3 regions of the Solibacillus kalamii genome follow, and region 2 is predicted to be linked to each of the others. Evidence: riboswitches for the same ligand, from Rfam matches in the RefSeq annotation. Region 2 holds a riboswitch; each other region holds the start of a gene.
What was found. Region 2 has a riboswitch for S-adenosylmethionine ahead of CBM15_RS16870 (methionine ABC transporter ATP-binding protein). Riboswitches for the same ligand answer to the same signal wherever they lie in the genome.

Region 1 (5,515 bases), on a different contig from region 2:
AAGTGAAAAATCATGAACGACAATGGTAAGATTTTTTCGATACGCAATTACCCATCACCGAATCCCCATATCCGATTAGATGAAATTACGTATTGGTCACAAGGCCTGCGTGTAAAAGGATTATTGGCACGTCCAAAAGCGGCTGGTACATATGAAGCGCTTTTATATTTGCGTGGGGGGCTCCAATCAATCGGTATGGTGAGACCTGCACGTATTGCCCAATTTGCGATGCAAGGCTTTGTAGTATTTGCTCCGTACTATCGCGGAAATCGCGGGGGAGAAGGTAAGGATGAATTTGCCGGTGATGACCGTTATGATGCAATTAACGGTATAGAAGTACTGAAGCAGTTTATTCAAGTGGACAAAGTGAATTTGTATGGTTTTTCCCGTGGTGGATTAATGGTATTGTGGACAGCGATTTTACGTGATGATATTAAATCGCTCGTAACTTGGGCAGGTGTATCGGATGCGACAGCAACATATTGGGAGCGGGTGGATATGCGGCGCGGCTTGAAAAGGATTGTTGGCGGTACACCAAATAAAGTACCGGAAAACTATGATGACCGGACACCACTACTTGAAATCGAAAAACTTCAAACTCCGGTACTCATTATTCATGGTACAGAGGATCAGCATGTGGATATTGAGCATGCATATAAACTAGAGCAGTACTTAAAAAAGGAAGGAAAATCTGTTGAGACATGGTTCTCATCCGGATTAAAGCATCACTATCCTCCAAACTTGAACCGTGACACTGTGAAAAACTTATGTGATTGGATGAAACGCCAAGAAAGTAAGAAGTCTGAACAAAACTAGGAAACAAAATTAATAAGGGAAAACCTTATTTTATACAAAGTAAAAACAGCATTTTCCCCATAGAGGAAAATGCTGTTTGTTTTTGTTTGTATAAACGTTGGTCATTAGTAAATTATACTAATGGGCCGCCTTTTTGAACGATTGCTTCATCAACATTCTCGAATTTCGTGAAGTTATTTTTGAACAGATCAGCAAGTTCAGCAGCTTTTTTATCATATGCAGCTTTATCTGCCCATGCATCACGAGGATTTAATACGCTAGATGGTACACCTTCTACGGCTACTGGAATGTTTAATCCAAATACTGCATCTTGAGTTGTCTCAACGTTATTTAATTTACCATCGATTGCAGCACGAACCATTGCACGTGTATAAGAAAGCTTCATACGGCTGCCTACACCATATTCGCCACCAGTCCAACCAGTGTTTACTAGGAAAACTTGTGAACCGTGCTCATCAATTTTCTTACCTAATTGCTCTGCATAAACTGTTGCAGCAAGCGGTAGGAATGGAGAACCGAAGCATGTAGAGAATACTGGTTCTGGCTCTGTTACACCACGTTCTGTGCCGGCAAGTTTTGATGTGAAACCACTTAGGAAGTGATACATTGCCTGCTCTTTTGTCAATTTAGAAATAGGAGGTAATACACCAAATGCATCGGCTGTTAAGAAGACGATTGTATTTGGATGACCTGCTACTGATGGTAACACAATATTGTCAATATAGTCGATTGGGTAAGCGACACGTGTATTTTCTGTTAATGAACCGTCAGCATAGTCGCATTCGCGTGTTTCAGGGTCTACCGCAACGTTTTCCAGTACTGAACCAAAGCGAATTGCATTATAAATTTCCGGCTCATTTTCAGCAGATAGGTTGATTGTTTTTGCATAGCATCCACCTTCAATGTTGAATACGCCGTTATCAGACCAACCGTGCTCATCGTCACCGATTAATTTACGATCTTTATCAGCAGATAATGTTGTTTTTCCCGTACCAGATAGACCGAAGAATAATGCAACATCGCCACCTTCACCAACATTTGCAGAGCAATGCATTGGGAAGATACCTTGTTCAGGCAATAAGTAGTTCATAATACCGAAGATTGACTTCTTCATTTCACCTGCGTACTCAGTTCCGCCGATTAAGATGATTTTCTTTTCAATAGATGTTATAATGAATGTTTCCGATCCTGTACCGTCTACTTCAGGATCTGCTTTGAAGTTTGGCGCAGATACGATTGTAAACTCGGCAACATGTTTAGCCAATTCGTCTGCTGTTGGGCGGATGAACAATTGATGACAGAATAGATTATGCCATGCATATTCATTAATTACTTTAATAGATAATTGAGACTCTTTGTCTGCACCTGCAAAACCGTTGAATACATATAACTCGTCACGTTCTTTTAAGTAATTAACAACTTTCACATAAAGTTTATCAAATACCTCTGCAGAAATCGGACGGTTAACTTTGCCCCAATCGATTTTATTGTTGCAAATTTCTTCTTTTACTATATATTTATCTTTTGGAGAACGGCCAGTGTATTTTCCTGTTTGGGCACGTAATGCGCCTTCAACAGTCAGCACGGCTTCTCCGCGTGATGTAGCTTTTTCAACTAATTGTGGAACAGATAATTGAGTTTTGATGTTTTCCCCGTTTAAAAGTTCTTTCAGCTCGTTAGCAATTTCTACCGAATTCATCTATTAAATACCATCCTTTTTTATAGTATTCCCTTATAGAGGGGAGTTGATTCCTAATTCAAAAATAGTATAACACATTAAGTGAAATAATCTATACTAATTGCAAATTATTTTTTCCGGAATTTTAAACATTGCGAAATACGTCAAAATTTGTTGACAGCACTTGTTTTTTTGCGTAAGATGTTTAATTGAACGGATACTCTTATCCCGAGCTGGTGGAGGGGCAGGCCCTATGAAACCCGGCAACCTGCGTATATTTTATACGTGTTGGTGCCAACCTGATGCAAGGGCAAAAATTCCCTTGAACGATAAGAGTGAAAGGTAACGAAACGTAATATCCTTTCCTCACGTGTGATGAACACGGCTATGAGAGAAAGGATTTTTTTTATTTTGTTTTACAATTTCGTGCTGAGCGAAAATTATATAGTTACAGCCTTTCAGACCCTCGTGTTAAAGCAAATATAGCTTGACGTTAAAAGGTAGATACGCATTTGCGTAATTGCTTTATATAACGGACATGGGTAATGAGTACCGTATCAATAAAAAACAATTGCCAAAGTGATTTAGGAGGAAATGACATGACAAATCGTCGACTGTTTACATCAGAAAGTGTAACGGAAGGACATCCGGATAAAATTTGTGACCAAATTTCGGATGCCATTTTAGACGCTATTTTAGCTGCAGATCCAAATGCACGTGTAGCTTGTGAAACTACGGTAACAACAGGCTTAGTATTAGTATCTGGTGAGATTACAACTTCTACTTATGTAGATATGAAAGGAATTATCCGCGATACAGTGGCAGAAATCGGCTACACACGCGGTAAGTACGGCTTTGATGCGGAAAACCTTGCGGTACTAGTAGCAGTAGGAGAGCAATCACCTGACATTGCACAAGGTGTTGACCAAGCATTGGAAGCGCGTGAAGGTTCAATGACAGATGATGAACTGGAAGCAATCGGTGCTGGCGACCAAGGATTAATGTTCGGCTATGCATGTAACGAAACACCGGAATTAATGCCGATGCCAATTTCTTTAGCTCATAAATTAGCACGTCGTTTAACAGAAGTACGTAAATCAGGAGAATTGGAATATTTACGTCCGGATGGTAAAACACAAGTAACAATCGAATATGATGAAAACAATGAACCTGTTCGTGTGGATACAATCGTTATTTCAACACAGCATGATGAAGAAGCAACATTAGAACAAATTCAAACAGATATTAAAGAGCACGTTATTAAACCGGTTGTTCCTGCTCAATTATTGGATGAAGCAACAAAATACTTCATCAACCCAACAGGTCGTTTCGTAATCGGCGGACCTAAAGGGGATGCAGGTCTTACAGGTCGTAAAATTATTGTTGATACTTACGGCGGCTATGCGCGTCATGGTGGCGGAGCATTCTCCGGTAAGGATGCGACAAAAGTTGACCGCTCTGCAGCATATGCAGCACGTTATGTTGCTAAAAACATTGTAGCAGCTGGCCTAGCTGACCGTGCTGAAGTGCAACTGGCGTATGCAATCGGTGTTGCACAACCTGTATCAATCGCGGTTGATACATTCGGTACAGGAAAAGTAGAAGAATCAAAAATCGTGAACTGGGTACGTGAGCTCTTTGATTTACGTCCTGCGGGCATTATTAAAATGCTTGATTTACGTCGTCCGATTTATAAGCAAACAGCAGCATACGGACATTTCGGTCGCACAGATTTAAATGTGCCATGGGAAAGTACGGATAAAGCGGCTGAATTGAAAGCAAAAGCAGGAATTTAATATAATAAAAAGGAGCATCCAGTTTAATGGATAGCTCCTTTTTTATGATCTCATATAAGATTCCTTTTAATAAGGTATAGATTTATAAGATTCAAAGAGGGGTATGACTGTTAAATTATTTTTGAAGTGATTTATAGTATTGCCCTTTTGCCACATATTCAGAAATTATCCGATCCATATCTGCGCGATCTTCTGCTGTCACTTCACGTACGACTTTTGCTGGGCGTCCCATCGCTAAACAATTGGGAGGAATCACTTTTCCGGGTGGTACAAGACTGCCGGCACCAATAAATGCTCCCTCGCCTATAACGGCCCCATCCAGTATGATGGAACCCATACCAACTAAAGCGCGTTTTTTAATTGTACAGCTATGTAATGTAACTTGATGACCTACTGTTACTTCGTCTTCAATAATGAGAGGGGCAGCGGGACTTTGATGAAGGCAGCTCAAATCCTGGATACTGACACGGTCACCAATTATAGTTTTGTTTACATCGCCACGAATTACCGTGTTAAACCAAATTGAAGTTTCGGCACCGATTGTTACATCACCGGTAATTGTGGCATAGTCTGCAATGAATGCAGAAGGGTGAATCGTTGGTATTTTATCCTTATAAGGGTAAATCATGTGCATTTCCTCATTTCTTCTATAAAATTGTAGATAAATCTATAGATATCGTAACAAAACGTGAAGATTTTTCAATTAACATTTCTTTTAGAACGGAATGTATTATAATTATACAAATAAATAGTAATATAATGTTGCCGATGTTAAAGAAGGTGCAATATCGTAATTTTTTGATACTCGGCAAACTCATTCCTGATTTTAAGGATCACGTGTTTATGTCATAAAAATATTTTATATGTAAGGAGTATTGGCCATGTGGAAATGGGAAACAGAGCAACAACCAAAAGCCGTAGTCGTTATTCTTCATAGCGCATATGAACATCATCGGTGGTACGCATGGTTAATCGAAAAATTCCGCAGTTCACACTTTCATGTTGTAATGGGGGATTTACCGGGACATGGAGAGCAAGGAAAGTATACAACGTATCATGATGAGGATTTTAAAGAATATTATAAGTACACAAAAGTATTATTGAAAGTGGCACTGGAATATAACGTACCGCTTTTTATCGTAGGAAATGGGCTAGGGGCTGCAATAGCTACGTATGTACTCCAGAACAATAAAATAGAATGTGCGGGTGTTGTTTTAGCATCCCC
Region 2 (5,515 bases):
ACCCGCACCAATGATGCCGGCCATTGCTGTATACCCTACTAAAGCGACAGCTGTAACAGTAATACCTGAAATTAATGCCGGTAAGCTTTCCGGAATCAGCACTTTCCAAATAATCGTAGAAGTTTTCGCTCCCATTGAGCGAGCCGCTTCTATAACACCTTTATCAATCTCTCTTAATGCAATTAACACCATGCGCGCATAAAACGGTGCTGCACCGATAATAAGCGCAGGTAATGCTGCATTGGCACCTCGGATTGTTCCAAGTAAAAACTTCGTAAATGGAATTAATAAAATGATCAAGACGATAAATGGGATCGAGCGGAAAATATTCACGAGTGACCCTGTCAAAAAGTGGACAATTTTATTTGCCCATAATTGATTGTCACTCGTTAAAAATAAGACAATACCAATTAGAAGTCCTAGTATAAATGTGATGACTGTCGCAACAGCCGTCATATAAATTGTTTCATATGTTGCTTCGAGCATTTTACCCCAATCTACGTTCGGAAATAATTGATTAAACATGCTCAATCACCTCCGCCTGAATTTCTTGCTTCGCTAAAAAGCTTAATGCTTCCCCGACTGCTTTTGGCTCGCCATCGATATGAATAAACAATGTACCAAACGAACCGCCCGTTGTATTTGAGATTTTGCCATGCACTATATTTACAACTACGTCAAATTGCTTAATCATTTGTGAGATGACAGGCTGTTCTGTCGTTGCCGCTGCAAATGTTAATTTAGCGATTTTGCCTTCTGGATAATTGGCTAAAATCTGTTCCAGTGATGCTTGCGTTTCCTGTGTTTCACCAGAAGCTTGCGACACGAAGTTTTTCGTAATTGGTGCTTGCGGATGTTGGAACACTTGTAATACATCTCCCTGTTCCACTACTTTTCCGGCTTCCATAACAGCTACTCTATTACAGATTTTACGGATAACATGCATTTCATGTGTAATGAGTACAATTGTAAGTCCGATGTTTTTATTAATATCAAGCAGCAATTCCAAAATTGAATCCGTTGTTTCAGGATCAAGTGCTGAAGTCGCTTCATCACATAAAAGCACTTCCGGATTGTTTGCCAACGCACGGGCAATGCCAACACGCTGCTTTTGACCGCCTGAAAGTTGAGAAGGATACGCTTTCCCTCTTCCTTTTAAACCAACAAGTTCAATTAGCTCTTCTACTCGTTTTTCACGATCAGCTTTTGAAACACCTGCTATTTCAAGTGGAAATGCGATGTTTTCTTCAACGGTACGTGACCAAAGTAAATTGAAGTGCTGGAAAATCATACTTATTTTTTGACGTGCTTCTCGTAATTTAGCCCCGGAAGCTTTTGCAATATCCTGACCACCTACAATGACAGAACCTGTCGTTGGCTTTTCCAAACCGTTCAATAGGCGAATCATTGTACTTTTACCGGCACCACTGTAGCCGATAATACCGTATATTTCTCCTTTGTTAATCGATAGGCTTACATTATCAACTGCCGTAAGCTTACCATTTTTCGTGTTATACACTTTTGTAATATTTTGTATATCAATCATCGGTTGTACTCCTTCTAAATTGAAATAACCTTCCTGCTATTTCAAAATCATGTTCTTTTTTCATCCAAAACATCCGCTGAATGAAAAAAACCTTTCTACCAAGACAAGTAGAAAGGTTTCACATACATTTATACGGTAAACCGTTCTCTCATCTTTCAAAGTTTACACTTTGTGTGAATTGGCACCTTTGCGTAATCGCTGGTTGCCGGGCTTCATAGGGCACTTCCCTCCACCTCTCTTTATAAGAGCAACGTTATTAAGTTTTATTATTATGAATGTTACTTTATCACGACAAAGTGACTACGTCAATTACTTTTTTAATATTTCATACAAAAACGGTACGGATTTAAATGCATAAATTTTATTCGTTAGTTCCCCGTTATCTGAAACGATTAAACAAGGTACACTTTCAATTTTCAGTTCATAAGGCAAATCCCCTAAATAATTGATATTTGCCATACCAAGCGGGAGATCTGGTAGTAATTTCTCAATTACTTCCAACATTTTTTCCGATACTTCACATGTGCCGCACATAGGCGTATATAGGAAAAATGCTGTCTGATCATATTGTTGCACGTTTTGTTCCCATTGCTGTTTCGTCCATTGTTCCATTATACTGTCATCCTTCTTTTACTAAAAATTTTGCTCGTAGTAAAATATCCCTTAAGATTTTAGTAGGTGTTTTTTCTACTTCAATGTATTCGTGAGGTATGATTAGCTGTTGTGCTTCAGGATATGCACGGTTCATCAGTTTACGTAATTTTTCACCGTTTTTATCTGCATCAAACATAGTGATAATTTCATCTTGCTCATAATCTTCCAATAAATCAATCAAATTCACTTCGCTTATTGTGCCATTTGTACAAATAATTGTCACGTCCTCTGCTAAAATCGGGATTAATCTCAACTTATCGGCACGTCCTTCCACAACAAGGCATTTTCCCATACGTACACGCTTCCTTTCAAAGTCACCTTTATGTATAGAATAACAAAAAAACACTAAAACCTTACTATAGAAGGCTTTAGTGTTTCATATTATTGTTCGATTAATGCAGTGTAAGCATCTGCGTCTAATAATTCTTCAACTTCCGCTTCACTTGTTAACTCAACAGTAACCATCCATGCATTACCGTATGGAGATTCATTAACGTATTCTGGGTTGTCCAGTAATTCTTCGTTGATTGCAACTACTTTACCAGAAAGTGGTGCATATAGTTCAGAAACTGTTTTTACAGACTCTACACTACCGAATGGCTGATCCTTTGAAATCTCATCGCCTACTTCAGGTAATTCTACGAATACGATATCACCTAATTCAGATTGTGCGAAATCCGTAATACCGATTGTTGCTTTACCGTCTTCAATTTTAACCCACTCATGCTCTTTTGAATAACGTAATTCTTTTGGTGTGCTCATTCGAAAACCTCCATGTTATATGTAGTACATTCAAGTTCATTTTGCCATATTTCGTTCGGAAATACAATGTGAATAACTGTTTATTTCCAAGTTTCTAAGAAGTCAGACTCCTTAAATCCTAAAGTTAATTTTTTACCATCTGTTACGATCGGTCGCTTAATTAACATACCATCTGATGCCAATAGCTCTAATTGCTCATCCTCGGACATTGTCGCTAATTTATCTTTTAGACCCAATTCACGATATTTCATACCAGATGTATTGAAGAATTTCTTTAACGGCACTCCACTTGCTTCATAAATAGCTTTAATCTCCTCTTTAGATGGTGTCTGTTCTACGATATGAATATTTTCATAGTCCACACCTTGCTCATCTAGCCACTTTTGTGCTTTTTTACACGTTGTACATTTTGGATATTGAATGAATTTTACTGTCATGTAAGTACTCCTTTTGCCCTGGATTTTCCTATATTGTAACGGATATAGAAGGACAAATCAAAAATGTGTTCGTATTAATGGCGTTTTTATGGATATGGGTTTTATTAGAAGATTTGTGATGATATTAGAACATGCTGGTCGTATTTTAGAAGAATGGTTTCGCTTATTTGAAACTTTGGCGGTCATATTAGAAGAAAGGAAACTTATATTAGAACTTCCGAGATATATTAGATCATGTAAAAATATATTAGAACATTTTACGTTTTATTAGAACAGCATAGAAAAATCGGGTGCAGTGTCATGCACCCGATTATAGTATTTTATTAAACTACATACTTTTCTGCTTCGATTAATTTCACTGAAGCTTCACGTTTTTTCGGAATTAAGTTGTAAGGGTTGTTGCGCGTTAATTTACGTAAAGCCGATAAAATCATTCGTGCATCGTCACCTTCAACAGAAGCGATCAATGTTTCTTTTGCTTCTTTTTCGATTTCTGCGAATGCTTCCTGACAGAAAATTTGAGTGTAAAGGATTTTTTGCGCTGCTTTTTCTTCTCCGTCACGCTCGATCGCTTTTTGTGTACGGATTACTGCAGATTCCATTGCGTATAATTGGTTTGCAATGTTTGCGATGTTTACTAACAGCTCCTGCTCAGCATCCAGTTTTGCACCGTAGCGCTGTGCTGCTGCACCTGCTGCAAGGACTGCGATTTTCTTCGCATTTTTCACTAAATATTTCTCTTGCTCTAAGGCACCTTGGCCGATTTCTTCAGGCATAAGCATTAGTAACTCATTTTGCAGTTCTTGTGCCACTTGTAATAGTGGTAATTCACCTTTTAATGCTTTTTTCATAAATGTGCCCGGTACGATCATACGGTTAATTTCGTTTGTACCTTCGAAAATACGGTTAATACGAGAGTCACGGTAAATGCGTTCCACTTCGTACTCAGCCATAAAGCCGTAACCACCGTGTAACTGAACCGCTTCATCCGCTACGAAATCCAGTGTTTCAGAACCGAATACTTTTGCGATTGAGCACTCAATAGCATACTCAGCGATTGCTGCTGCGATTGATTTGCCGTCTTTTTGCTCTTCATCGGATAACTGGCTTAAACGGTCTTCGAAGTAGCCAACTGTACGATAGTTTAAAGACTCAGATGCATAAATGTGAGAAGCCATTGATGCGATCTTTTCTTTCGTTAAGTTGAAATCCGATAATTTCGTTTTGAATTGTTGGCGTTGGTTTGTATAAGCAACCGCTAATTCAAATGCACGTTTTGATGCACCTACAGTACCTACTCCTAATTTATAACGCCCGATATTTAAAATGTTGAACGCGATAATATGACCGCGGCCTACCTCACCTAATAAGTTTTCTACAGGTACTTCTGCATCTTCTAAAATTAATGTACGAGTAGAAGATGATTTAATCCCCATTTTCTTCTCTTCCGGACCTACAGAAACTCCTGGGAATGAACGTTCAACGATGAATGCAGTAAATTTATCGCCATCGATTTTTGCGTATACAACGAATACATCTGCAAAGCCTGCATTAGTAATCCATTGTTTTTCACCATTTAATACGTAATGTGTACCCGCTTCATTTAATTTAGCAGTTGTTTTTGCGCCTAATGCATCCGAACCTGAACCTGGCTCTGTTAAAGCGTATGCTGCGATTAAGGCACCTGAAGCTAACTTCGGTAAATACTTCGTTTTTTGCTCATGGTTACCGAATAATACGATTGGTAATGAACCGATCCCTACATGCGCACCGTGTGTGATTGAGAAACCACCAGCAGGTGACATTTTTTCAGCGATTAATGCAGAAGAGATTTTGTCTAAGCCTAAGCCTTCGTACTCTTCCGGCACGTCAGCTGCTAGTAAACCTAAATCACCTGCTGTTTTTAATAGACGTACCGAGTGCTCGAACTCATGGTGCTCTAAGTTTTCAACTACCGGCAATACTTCGTTTGTCACATATTCCTGTGTTGTTTGAGCAATCATCTTTTGCTCATCTGTGAAATCTTCCGGTGTAATTACTCGGTTAATTTCCACGTCCTCGATTAAAAAGCCGCCACCTTTAATAATGCTGTTTGTTGTTTGTGCCATTATAAATT
Region 3 (5,515 bases), on a different contig from region 2:
AGTTTTTCAGTATTTACGATCGCATAGTCCAGGCCTGCTTGTGTACAGTGATATAAATACACCGCATTTAATACTTCACGTCCAACTGGCGGTAAGCCGAACGAAACATTACTTACACCGAGCACTGTTAAGCAGCCAGGTAAATGTTCTTTAATGAGGCGAATTCCTTCGATTGTTTCTTCAGCGGCACCGATATATTGTTCATCACCTGTACCTACCGGGAACATTAACGGGTCAAAGATAATGTCTTCTGCCGACATGCCCCATTTTTCTGTTAAGAGCTGATAAGAACGCTTCGCTACTTCAAGCTTTTGCTCACGTGTAATAGCCATTCCAGTTTCATCAATCGTACCGACAACAAGTGAAGCCCCATATTTTTTCACAAGTGGCATAACGGCATCGAAACGCTCTTCCCCATCTTCCAAGTTAATCGAGTTAATAATGGCCTTCCCTTGCGAAAACTTAAGTGCTACTTCCATTACTTTTTCATCTGTAGAATCAATTACAAGCGGCACTTTTACTTTTTTTACAACTTCCTGCATGAAGTTTTTCATATCTTCTACTTCATCACGGTCAGGGTTCGCTAAACAAATATCGATGACATGTGCCCCATTTTTTACTTGTGCACGTGCAATTTCTGCTGCTTCTTCAAACTTTCCGTCAACAATCAGGTTTTTGAATTTACGGGATCCGATTACATTCGTACGCTCTCCGATAAATAATGGACGCATCGATTCATCGTATTGCAATGGCTCGATACCTGATACGACATGTCCGTGCGTTACATCTTTCGGCTCGCGTGGTTTATAGCCATCCACAGCTTCGCGGATTGCTGCGATATGTGCAGGCGTTGTACCACAGCAGCCGCCGACGATGTTCAACCAGCCTTTTTCAGCAAAGCCTTGCAGTTTTTTTGATAATGACTCCGGTGTTTCATGATAGCAGCCTTCCTCGTCCGGTAAACCGGCATTCGGATAACAGCTAATATAACCATTTGAAAGCTCTGCCAACGAGCGGATATGATCAGTCATAAATTCCGGACCTGTTGCACAGTTTAATCCGACAGACAACGGCTTAATATGCTCAATAGAAATATAAAATGCTTCGATTGATTGCCCGGCAAGCGTTGTTCCCATTGGCTCTATTGTCCCTGAAATCATGACAGGCAGCTCTTTGCCAAGCTCTTCGAATGCACGGTGAATCGCAATCGTCCCTGCTTTAACATTAAGCATATCCTGAGAAGTTTCCATTAAGATCAAATCCGTCCCAGCTTCGATTAGCGCTTTTGCCTGTATATAAAAGTTTTCTTCCAACTCTTCAAATGTAATACCGCCTGTTACCGACAATGTTTTTGTCGTAGGTCCGATTGCACCTGCAACAAATCGCGGCCATTCCGGTGTCGAAAATTCTTTTGCTGCCTCTAGTGCAATTTCAACCGCTCGCTTATTTATTTCAACTGCCTTGTCCCCTAAGTCATACTCATCCAGTACGAGTGGTGTACCGCCAAACGTATTTGTACAAATAATATCAGCGCCTGCAGCTAAATAGGCACGATGAATTTTACTCAACACATCAGGTCTTGTCAGCACCAGGTTTTCATTACAACCGTCTAAGTCTTCTCCGCCAAAATCTTCATATGTTAGGTTTTCTGCCTGAAGCATCGTCCCCATGGCACCATCGATGATAAGTATTCTTTTTTGTAATTGCTCATGAATCGGGTGATTATACATTCGACTGAACTCCTTTACTTTCCACATCATATTGTTTTACATAGTCCATTAATTCCAGCGTCATATCATAGCGTAAAAACGGTGTAATTAAATAAATACCATTAAAGTATTCACATGCTGTATCGAGCAGCTCTTTAGCAATCGCGATTCCTTCTGCTGTCGATGCTTCCTTGTCATCCCCACAGGCAGCCATCCTTGCAAGTACTTCATCGGACAGTTTAATGCCCGGTACTTCATGATGTAAAAATTCCGCGCTGCGTGAAGATGTTAGTGGCATAATCCCGATATAAATCGGTGTTTCCAAATGCTTCGTCGCCTCATAGATTTCGATAATCTTTTCTTTCGTATAAACCGGCTGTGAAATAAAGTAATCTGCTCCATGCTCGATTTTCTTTTCTAAACGGGCTACAGCACGGTCCAATACACGAACATTCGGATTAAAGGCAGCGGCTACCGAGAAATTTGCCTGTTTACGCAGCGATTTCCCAGTAAAAGAACCACCTTTATTTAACTGCTTAATTAGAGAGATCAGTTCCATTGATGAAACATCATATACGCTCGTCGCCCCCGGGAAATCCCCTACTTTTGTCGGGTCTCCTGTCACGACAAGAATATCATGAAGTTCCAGTGCATCAAGTCCCATTAAATGTGACTGAAGCCCAATTAAATTTCGGTCACGGCACGTTAAATGCGGCAATGAACGAATTCCGTGCTCTTTTAAAATCGCAGCCATCGCGATATTACTGATGCGCGGTGAAGCAAGTGAGTTATCTGCCATCATAATGACATCGGCTCCTGCTTTAGATAACTGTTTTGCCCCTTCTACAAATCCGTCAATTTCCAGATGACGTGGCGTATCCAGTTCCACTATAACTGAACGTTCACGTTTTGCTTTTTCGTGGAGCGGCTCCTGTTTACGCGGCTCCGGAATTCGGACAAATTGTGTAGACCTGTGTTTTTCTTCTTTTGTTTCAATTGGCTGCATATTCGCCAAACGTTTTTTTACGGCTGCAATATGCTTCGGTGTCGTCCCGCAGCATCCGCCAATTAAACGGACACCTTGGTTTACGAGTTCAACTGCTGCACGTGCGAAATAATCGGTTTCCGACTCATAAACTACTCGACCATCTTCAATGTCTAATAATGATGCATTCGGATAAGCTGATAAAAAAGCTTTATTCGGTAAATTAACCCCTTCAAATGCCTGAATTGTATGGAAAGGACCTAATCGGCAGTTACTCCCAACAATATCTGCACCTAACCTTTCCAAGTCTTGAAACGCTTCATTTAACGTCATTAAATTTTGAAGGACACCCGGTTCCTGCATCGTCACTTGAGCAATGATCGGCAAATCGGTCATCGAACGTAATAGATGGACACAATGCGATAATTCTTCAAAATCGTAATACGTTTCCAATAAAAATCCATCCGGTTCACCTGCTAGTAATACTTCCGCCTGTTCTTGGAACGCAGCTAAAATTTCATCTAATGTTGCATCACTTTTACGAATTCCCCGAATACCACCAATCGTTGCCAGAACATATTGCCCATCCAGGGAAGCTGCCCGCTTTGCGATCTTTAACGCCGCTTCATTAAACTCCTTCACACGATTTTCATAACCATAACGTGCAAGCTTAATGCGGTTAGCTCCATATGTATTGGTCTGAATAATATCTGCACCTGCCGCAATATATTCACTATGAATTTTCTCTATAATATCAGGACGGGCAATATTCATTTCTTCATGGCAATAATCCAACCCATATGAATAAAGAAGTGTCCCGATTGCTCCGTCGGCTGTTAAAACCCGTGTTTGTAATTCTTCAAGTAAACCCATTGCCTTCACTCCATCATTTACAGTATTTTCAGTATTTTAAAGATACAAAAAAGCCTTCTTTCATTAAAGAAAAGAAGGCATAGTAGTTATCGACTTAATCCCTTCTCATCTTCTGGCATTCGCCACTGGATTTAGCACCTGACTTAATGTTGGTTGCTGAAGTTTCATCGGGCCAGTCCCTCGACTTCTCTTGATAAGAAATAATATGAATTTTTGAAATATTTAAATGAATCATAACGTTATCTAATACGTCCGTCAATACCCTTTAGCTGAATGAAGTATTTCTTTACATAATTCGACTAATAATGTGTTCAGCTGTTTTTTTGCCGTTCTGAATACAAGCACCGATTCCTACTCCGAAATAGGCACATCCCGCTAATAGAACATTCGGGTAATCCGTTGCCAGTTGCTGTATAACTTTTGATAAGGCTTCATTATGCGCCAAATCATAGCGCGGCATTTGGTCAATCCACTTTGTTACATTAATGACAGTTGGATCCGCTTCAACACCTAAGCTGAGACGAATGTCTTCCAATGCAACTTTTGTCAGTTCTTCATCTGACATGGCTGCCAACTCTTCATAGTGCAGATTAATATCTTTATAAAACAGGCGAACGAGTAAATTGCCTTCTGCTGACGTATGCTTCCATTTACGGCTCGTCCATGTCGATGCATTACAAACTAAATCACTATTATGCGAAACGATAAAGCCGGTACCATCAGCCGGTAATATATCGTCCGGTACTTCAAAGCCAACATACATCGTTAAAGTAGATGCCGTCGTGAACTTTTTCAGCTGTTCCTCTAATGAATCATCCTGTATTACATGACGTACCGTCTCATTTGGAACGGCCAGTACAACAATATCTGCCAATATTGTTTCATCTTCCAGCACGACTTCATACTGGTCACCTTTTTTTAGAACTTGCTTTGTTACTGTATTTTTCATGAATTCAACTTCCGGCAGCTGTTCTTCTAAACGATTGATTAATGCTGATAAACCCGGACGGAAAGAAATAAACTTCTTATTCGCAGCTTTTTCGAATTGCTCGCGATGTGCCTCGAAGCCTTTAATAATCGATCCGTAGTTGTTTTTATAATCCACTAAATACGGCAATGTAGATGCCAGGCTTAATTGATATAAATCGCCTGAATAAACTCCTGCCAATACTGGGGCAATTTGCTTTCGAACAATTTCTTCACCTAAAAAATACTCTAAAAACGTACCGATAGAGCTTTCTTTAGTAAATTTAGTATTCGGGATTTCTAAATCCTGAAGGGCCCTTTTCTTTCCTTCTTCGGAAATTAACGTACTCGACATGAGCGATTCTACACTCATCGGAATACCGAATGTCGAACCCGCCGGAATAGCATGCAGCTCGTTATTCGTATGAATGTAGGAAATACCTGTTTCGTTATAGACAAGCTCTGATTCAAAATTAAGCTCCTTAATAAGCTCCAATACCCCTGGATGGCGTGCTACAATTGAATCAGCCCCTGTTTCCATAATAAATCCTTTATCGTATTCGGAATGAATTTTTCCGCCTAAATATGCGTTCTTTTCAATCAGTATTAACCGCGCTTCCACGTTTTGCTCATGCATTTTATTTTTCAGATAATGCATTGTACATAGCCCGGTAATCCCTCCACCTACAACTACTACTGTTTTCATATCCATTCTCTCCTATTTCGTTCGCTTCTCTTCTTATAGTATAAACTTTTTCATACGGAATATGGTCAGCTGGGTATTACAATTTTCAGAACCTCATAAGAAAAGCCACCCTACCTCGGACATATTCCCAGGTAGGATGGCCTCTATTTTACTTATAAGAAAGTTGCTTTGTCAGGGAAATTATTTCTGCTTCCAAAGATGTTGAACGTTTATCAAAATAACGTATACGTTCACTGCTGCGGTTTTCTAAATGTTTGTTAAGATCTAGCATATTTA

Region 1: another riboswitch for S-adenosylmethionine. It lies ahead of metK (methionine adenosyltransferase); the one in region 2 lies ahead of CBM15_RS16870 (methionine ABC transporter ATP-binding protein).
Region 3: another riboswitch for S-adenosylmethionine. It lies ahead of CBM15_RS18385 (bifunctional homocysteine S-methyltransferase/methylenetetrahydrofolate reductase); the one in region 2 lies ahead of CBM15_RS16870 (methionine ABC transporter ATP-binding protein).

What each region holds. Positions count from the first base shown of each region.
Region 1 is NZ_NHNT01000015.1:78,131-83,645, reverse strand. Features, by position in the region: gene CBM15_RS17475 (NUDIX hydrolase) at 1-29, shown strand, start outside; gene CBM15_RS17470 (alpha/beta hydrolase family protein) at 13-816, shown strand; gene pckA (phosphoenolpyruvate carboxykinase (ATP)) at 929-2,515, opposite strand; SAM riboswitch class I at 2,715-2,830, shown strand; gene metK (methionine adenosyltransferase) at 3,094-4,290, shown strand; gene CBM15_RS17455 (gamma carbonic anhydrase) at 4,406-4,918, opposite strand; gene CBM15_RS17445 (alpha/beta hydrolase) at 5,172-5,515, shown strand, end outside.
Region 2 is NZ_NHNT01000014.1:49,468-54,982, forward strand. Features, by position in the region: gene CBM15_RS16865 (methionine ABC transporter permease) at 1-525, opposite strand, end outside; gene CBM15_RS16870 (methionine ABC transporter ATP-binding protein) at 518-1,546, opposite strand; SAM riboswitch class I at 1,692-1,794, opposite strand; gene CBM15_RS16875 (thioredoxin family protein) at 1,856-2,158, opposite strand; gene CBM15_RS16880 (toprim domain-containing protein) at 2,166-2,492, opposite strand; gene gcvH (glycine cleavage system protein GcvH) at 2,582-2,962, opposite strand; gene CBM15_RS16890 (arsenate reductase family protein) at 3,043-3,399, opposite strand; gene CBM15_RS16895 (acyl-CoA dehydrogenase family protein) at 3,723-5,507, opposite strand.
Region 3 is NZ_NHNT01000018.1:17,203-22,717, reverse strand. Features, by position in the region: gene metH (methionine synthase) at 1-1,730, opposite strand, end outside; gene CBM15_RS18385 (bifunctional homocysteine S-methyltransferase/methylenetetrahydrofolate reductase) at 1,723-3,567, opposite strand; SAM riboswitch class I at 3,670-3,767, opposite strand; gene hemG (protoporphyrinogen oxidase) at 3,854-5,239, opposite strand; gene CBM15_RS18375 (chemotaxis protein) at 5,388-5,515, opposite strand, start outside.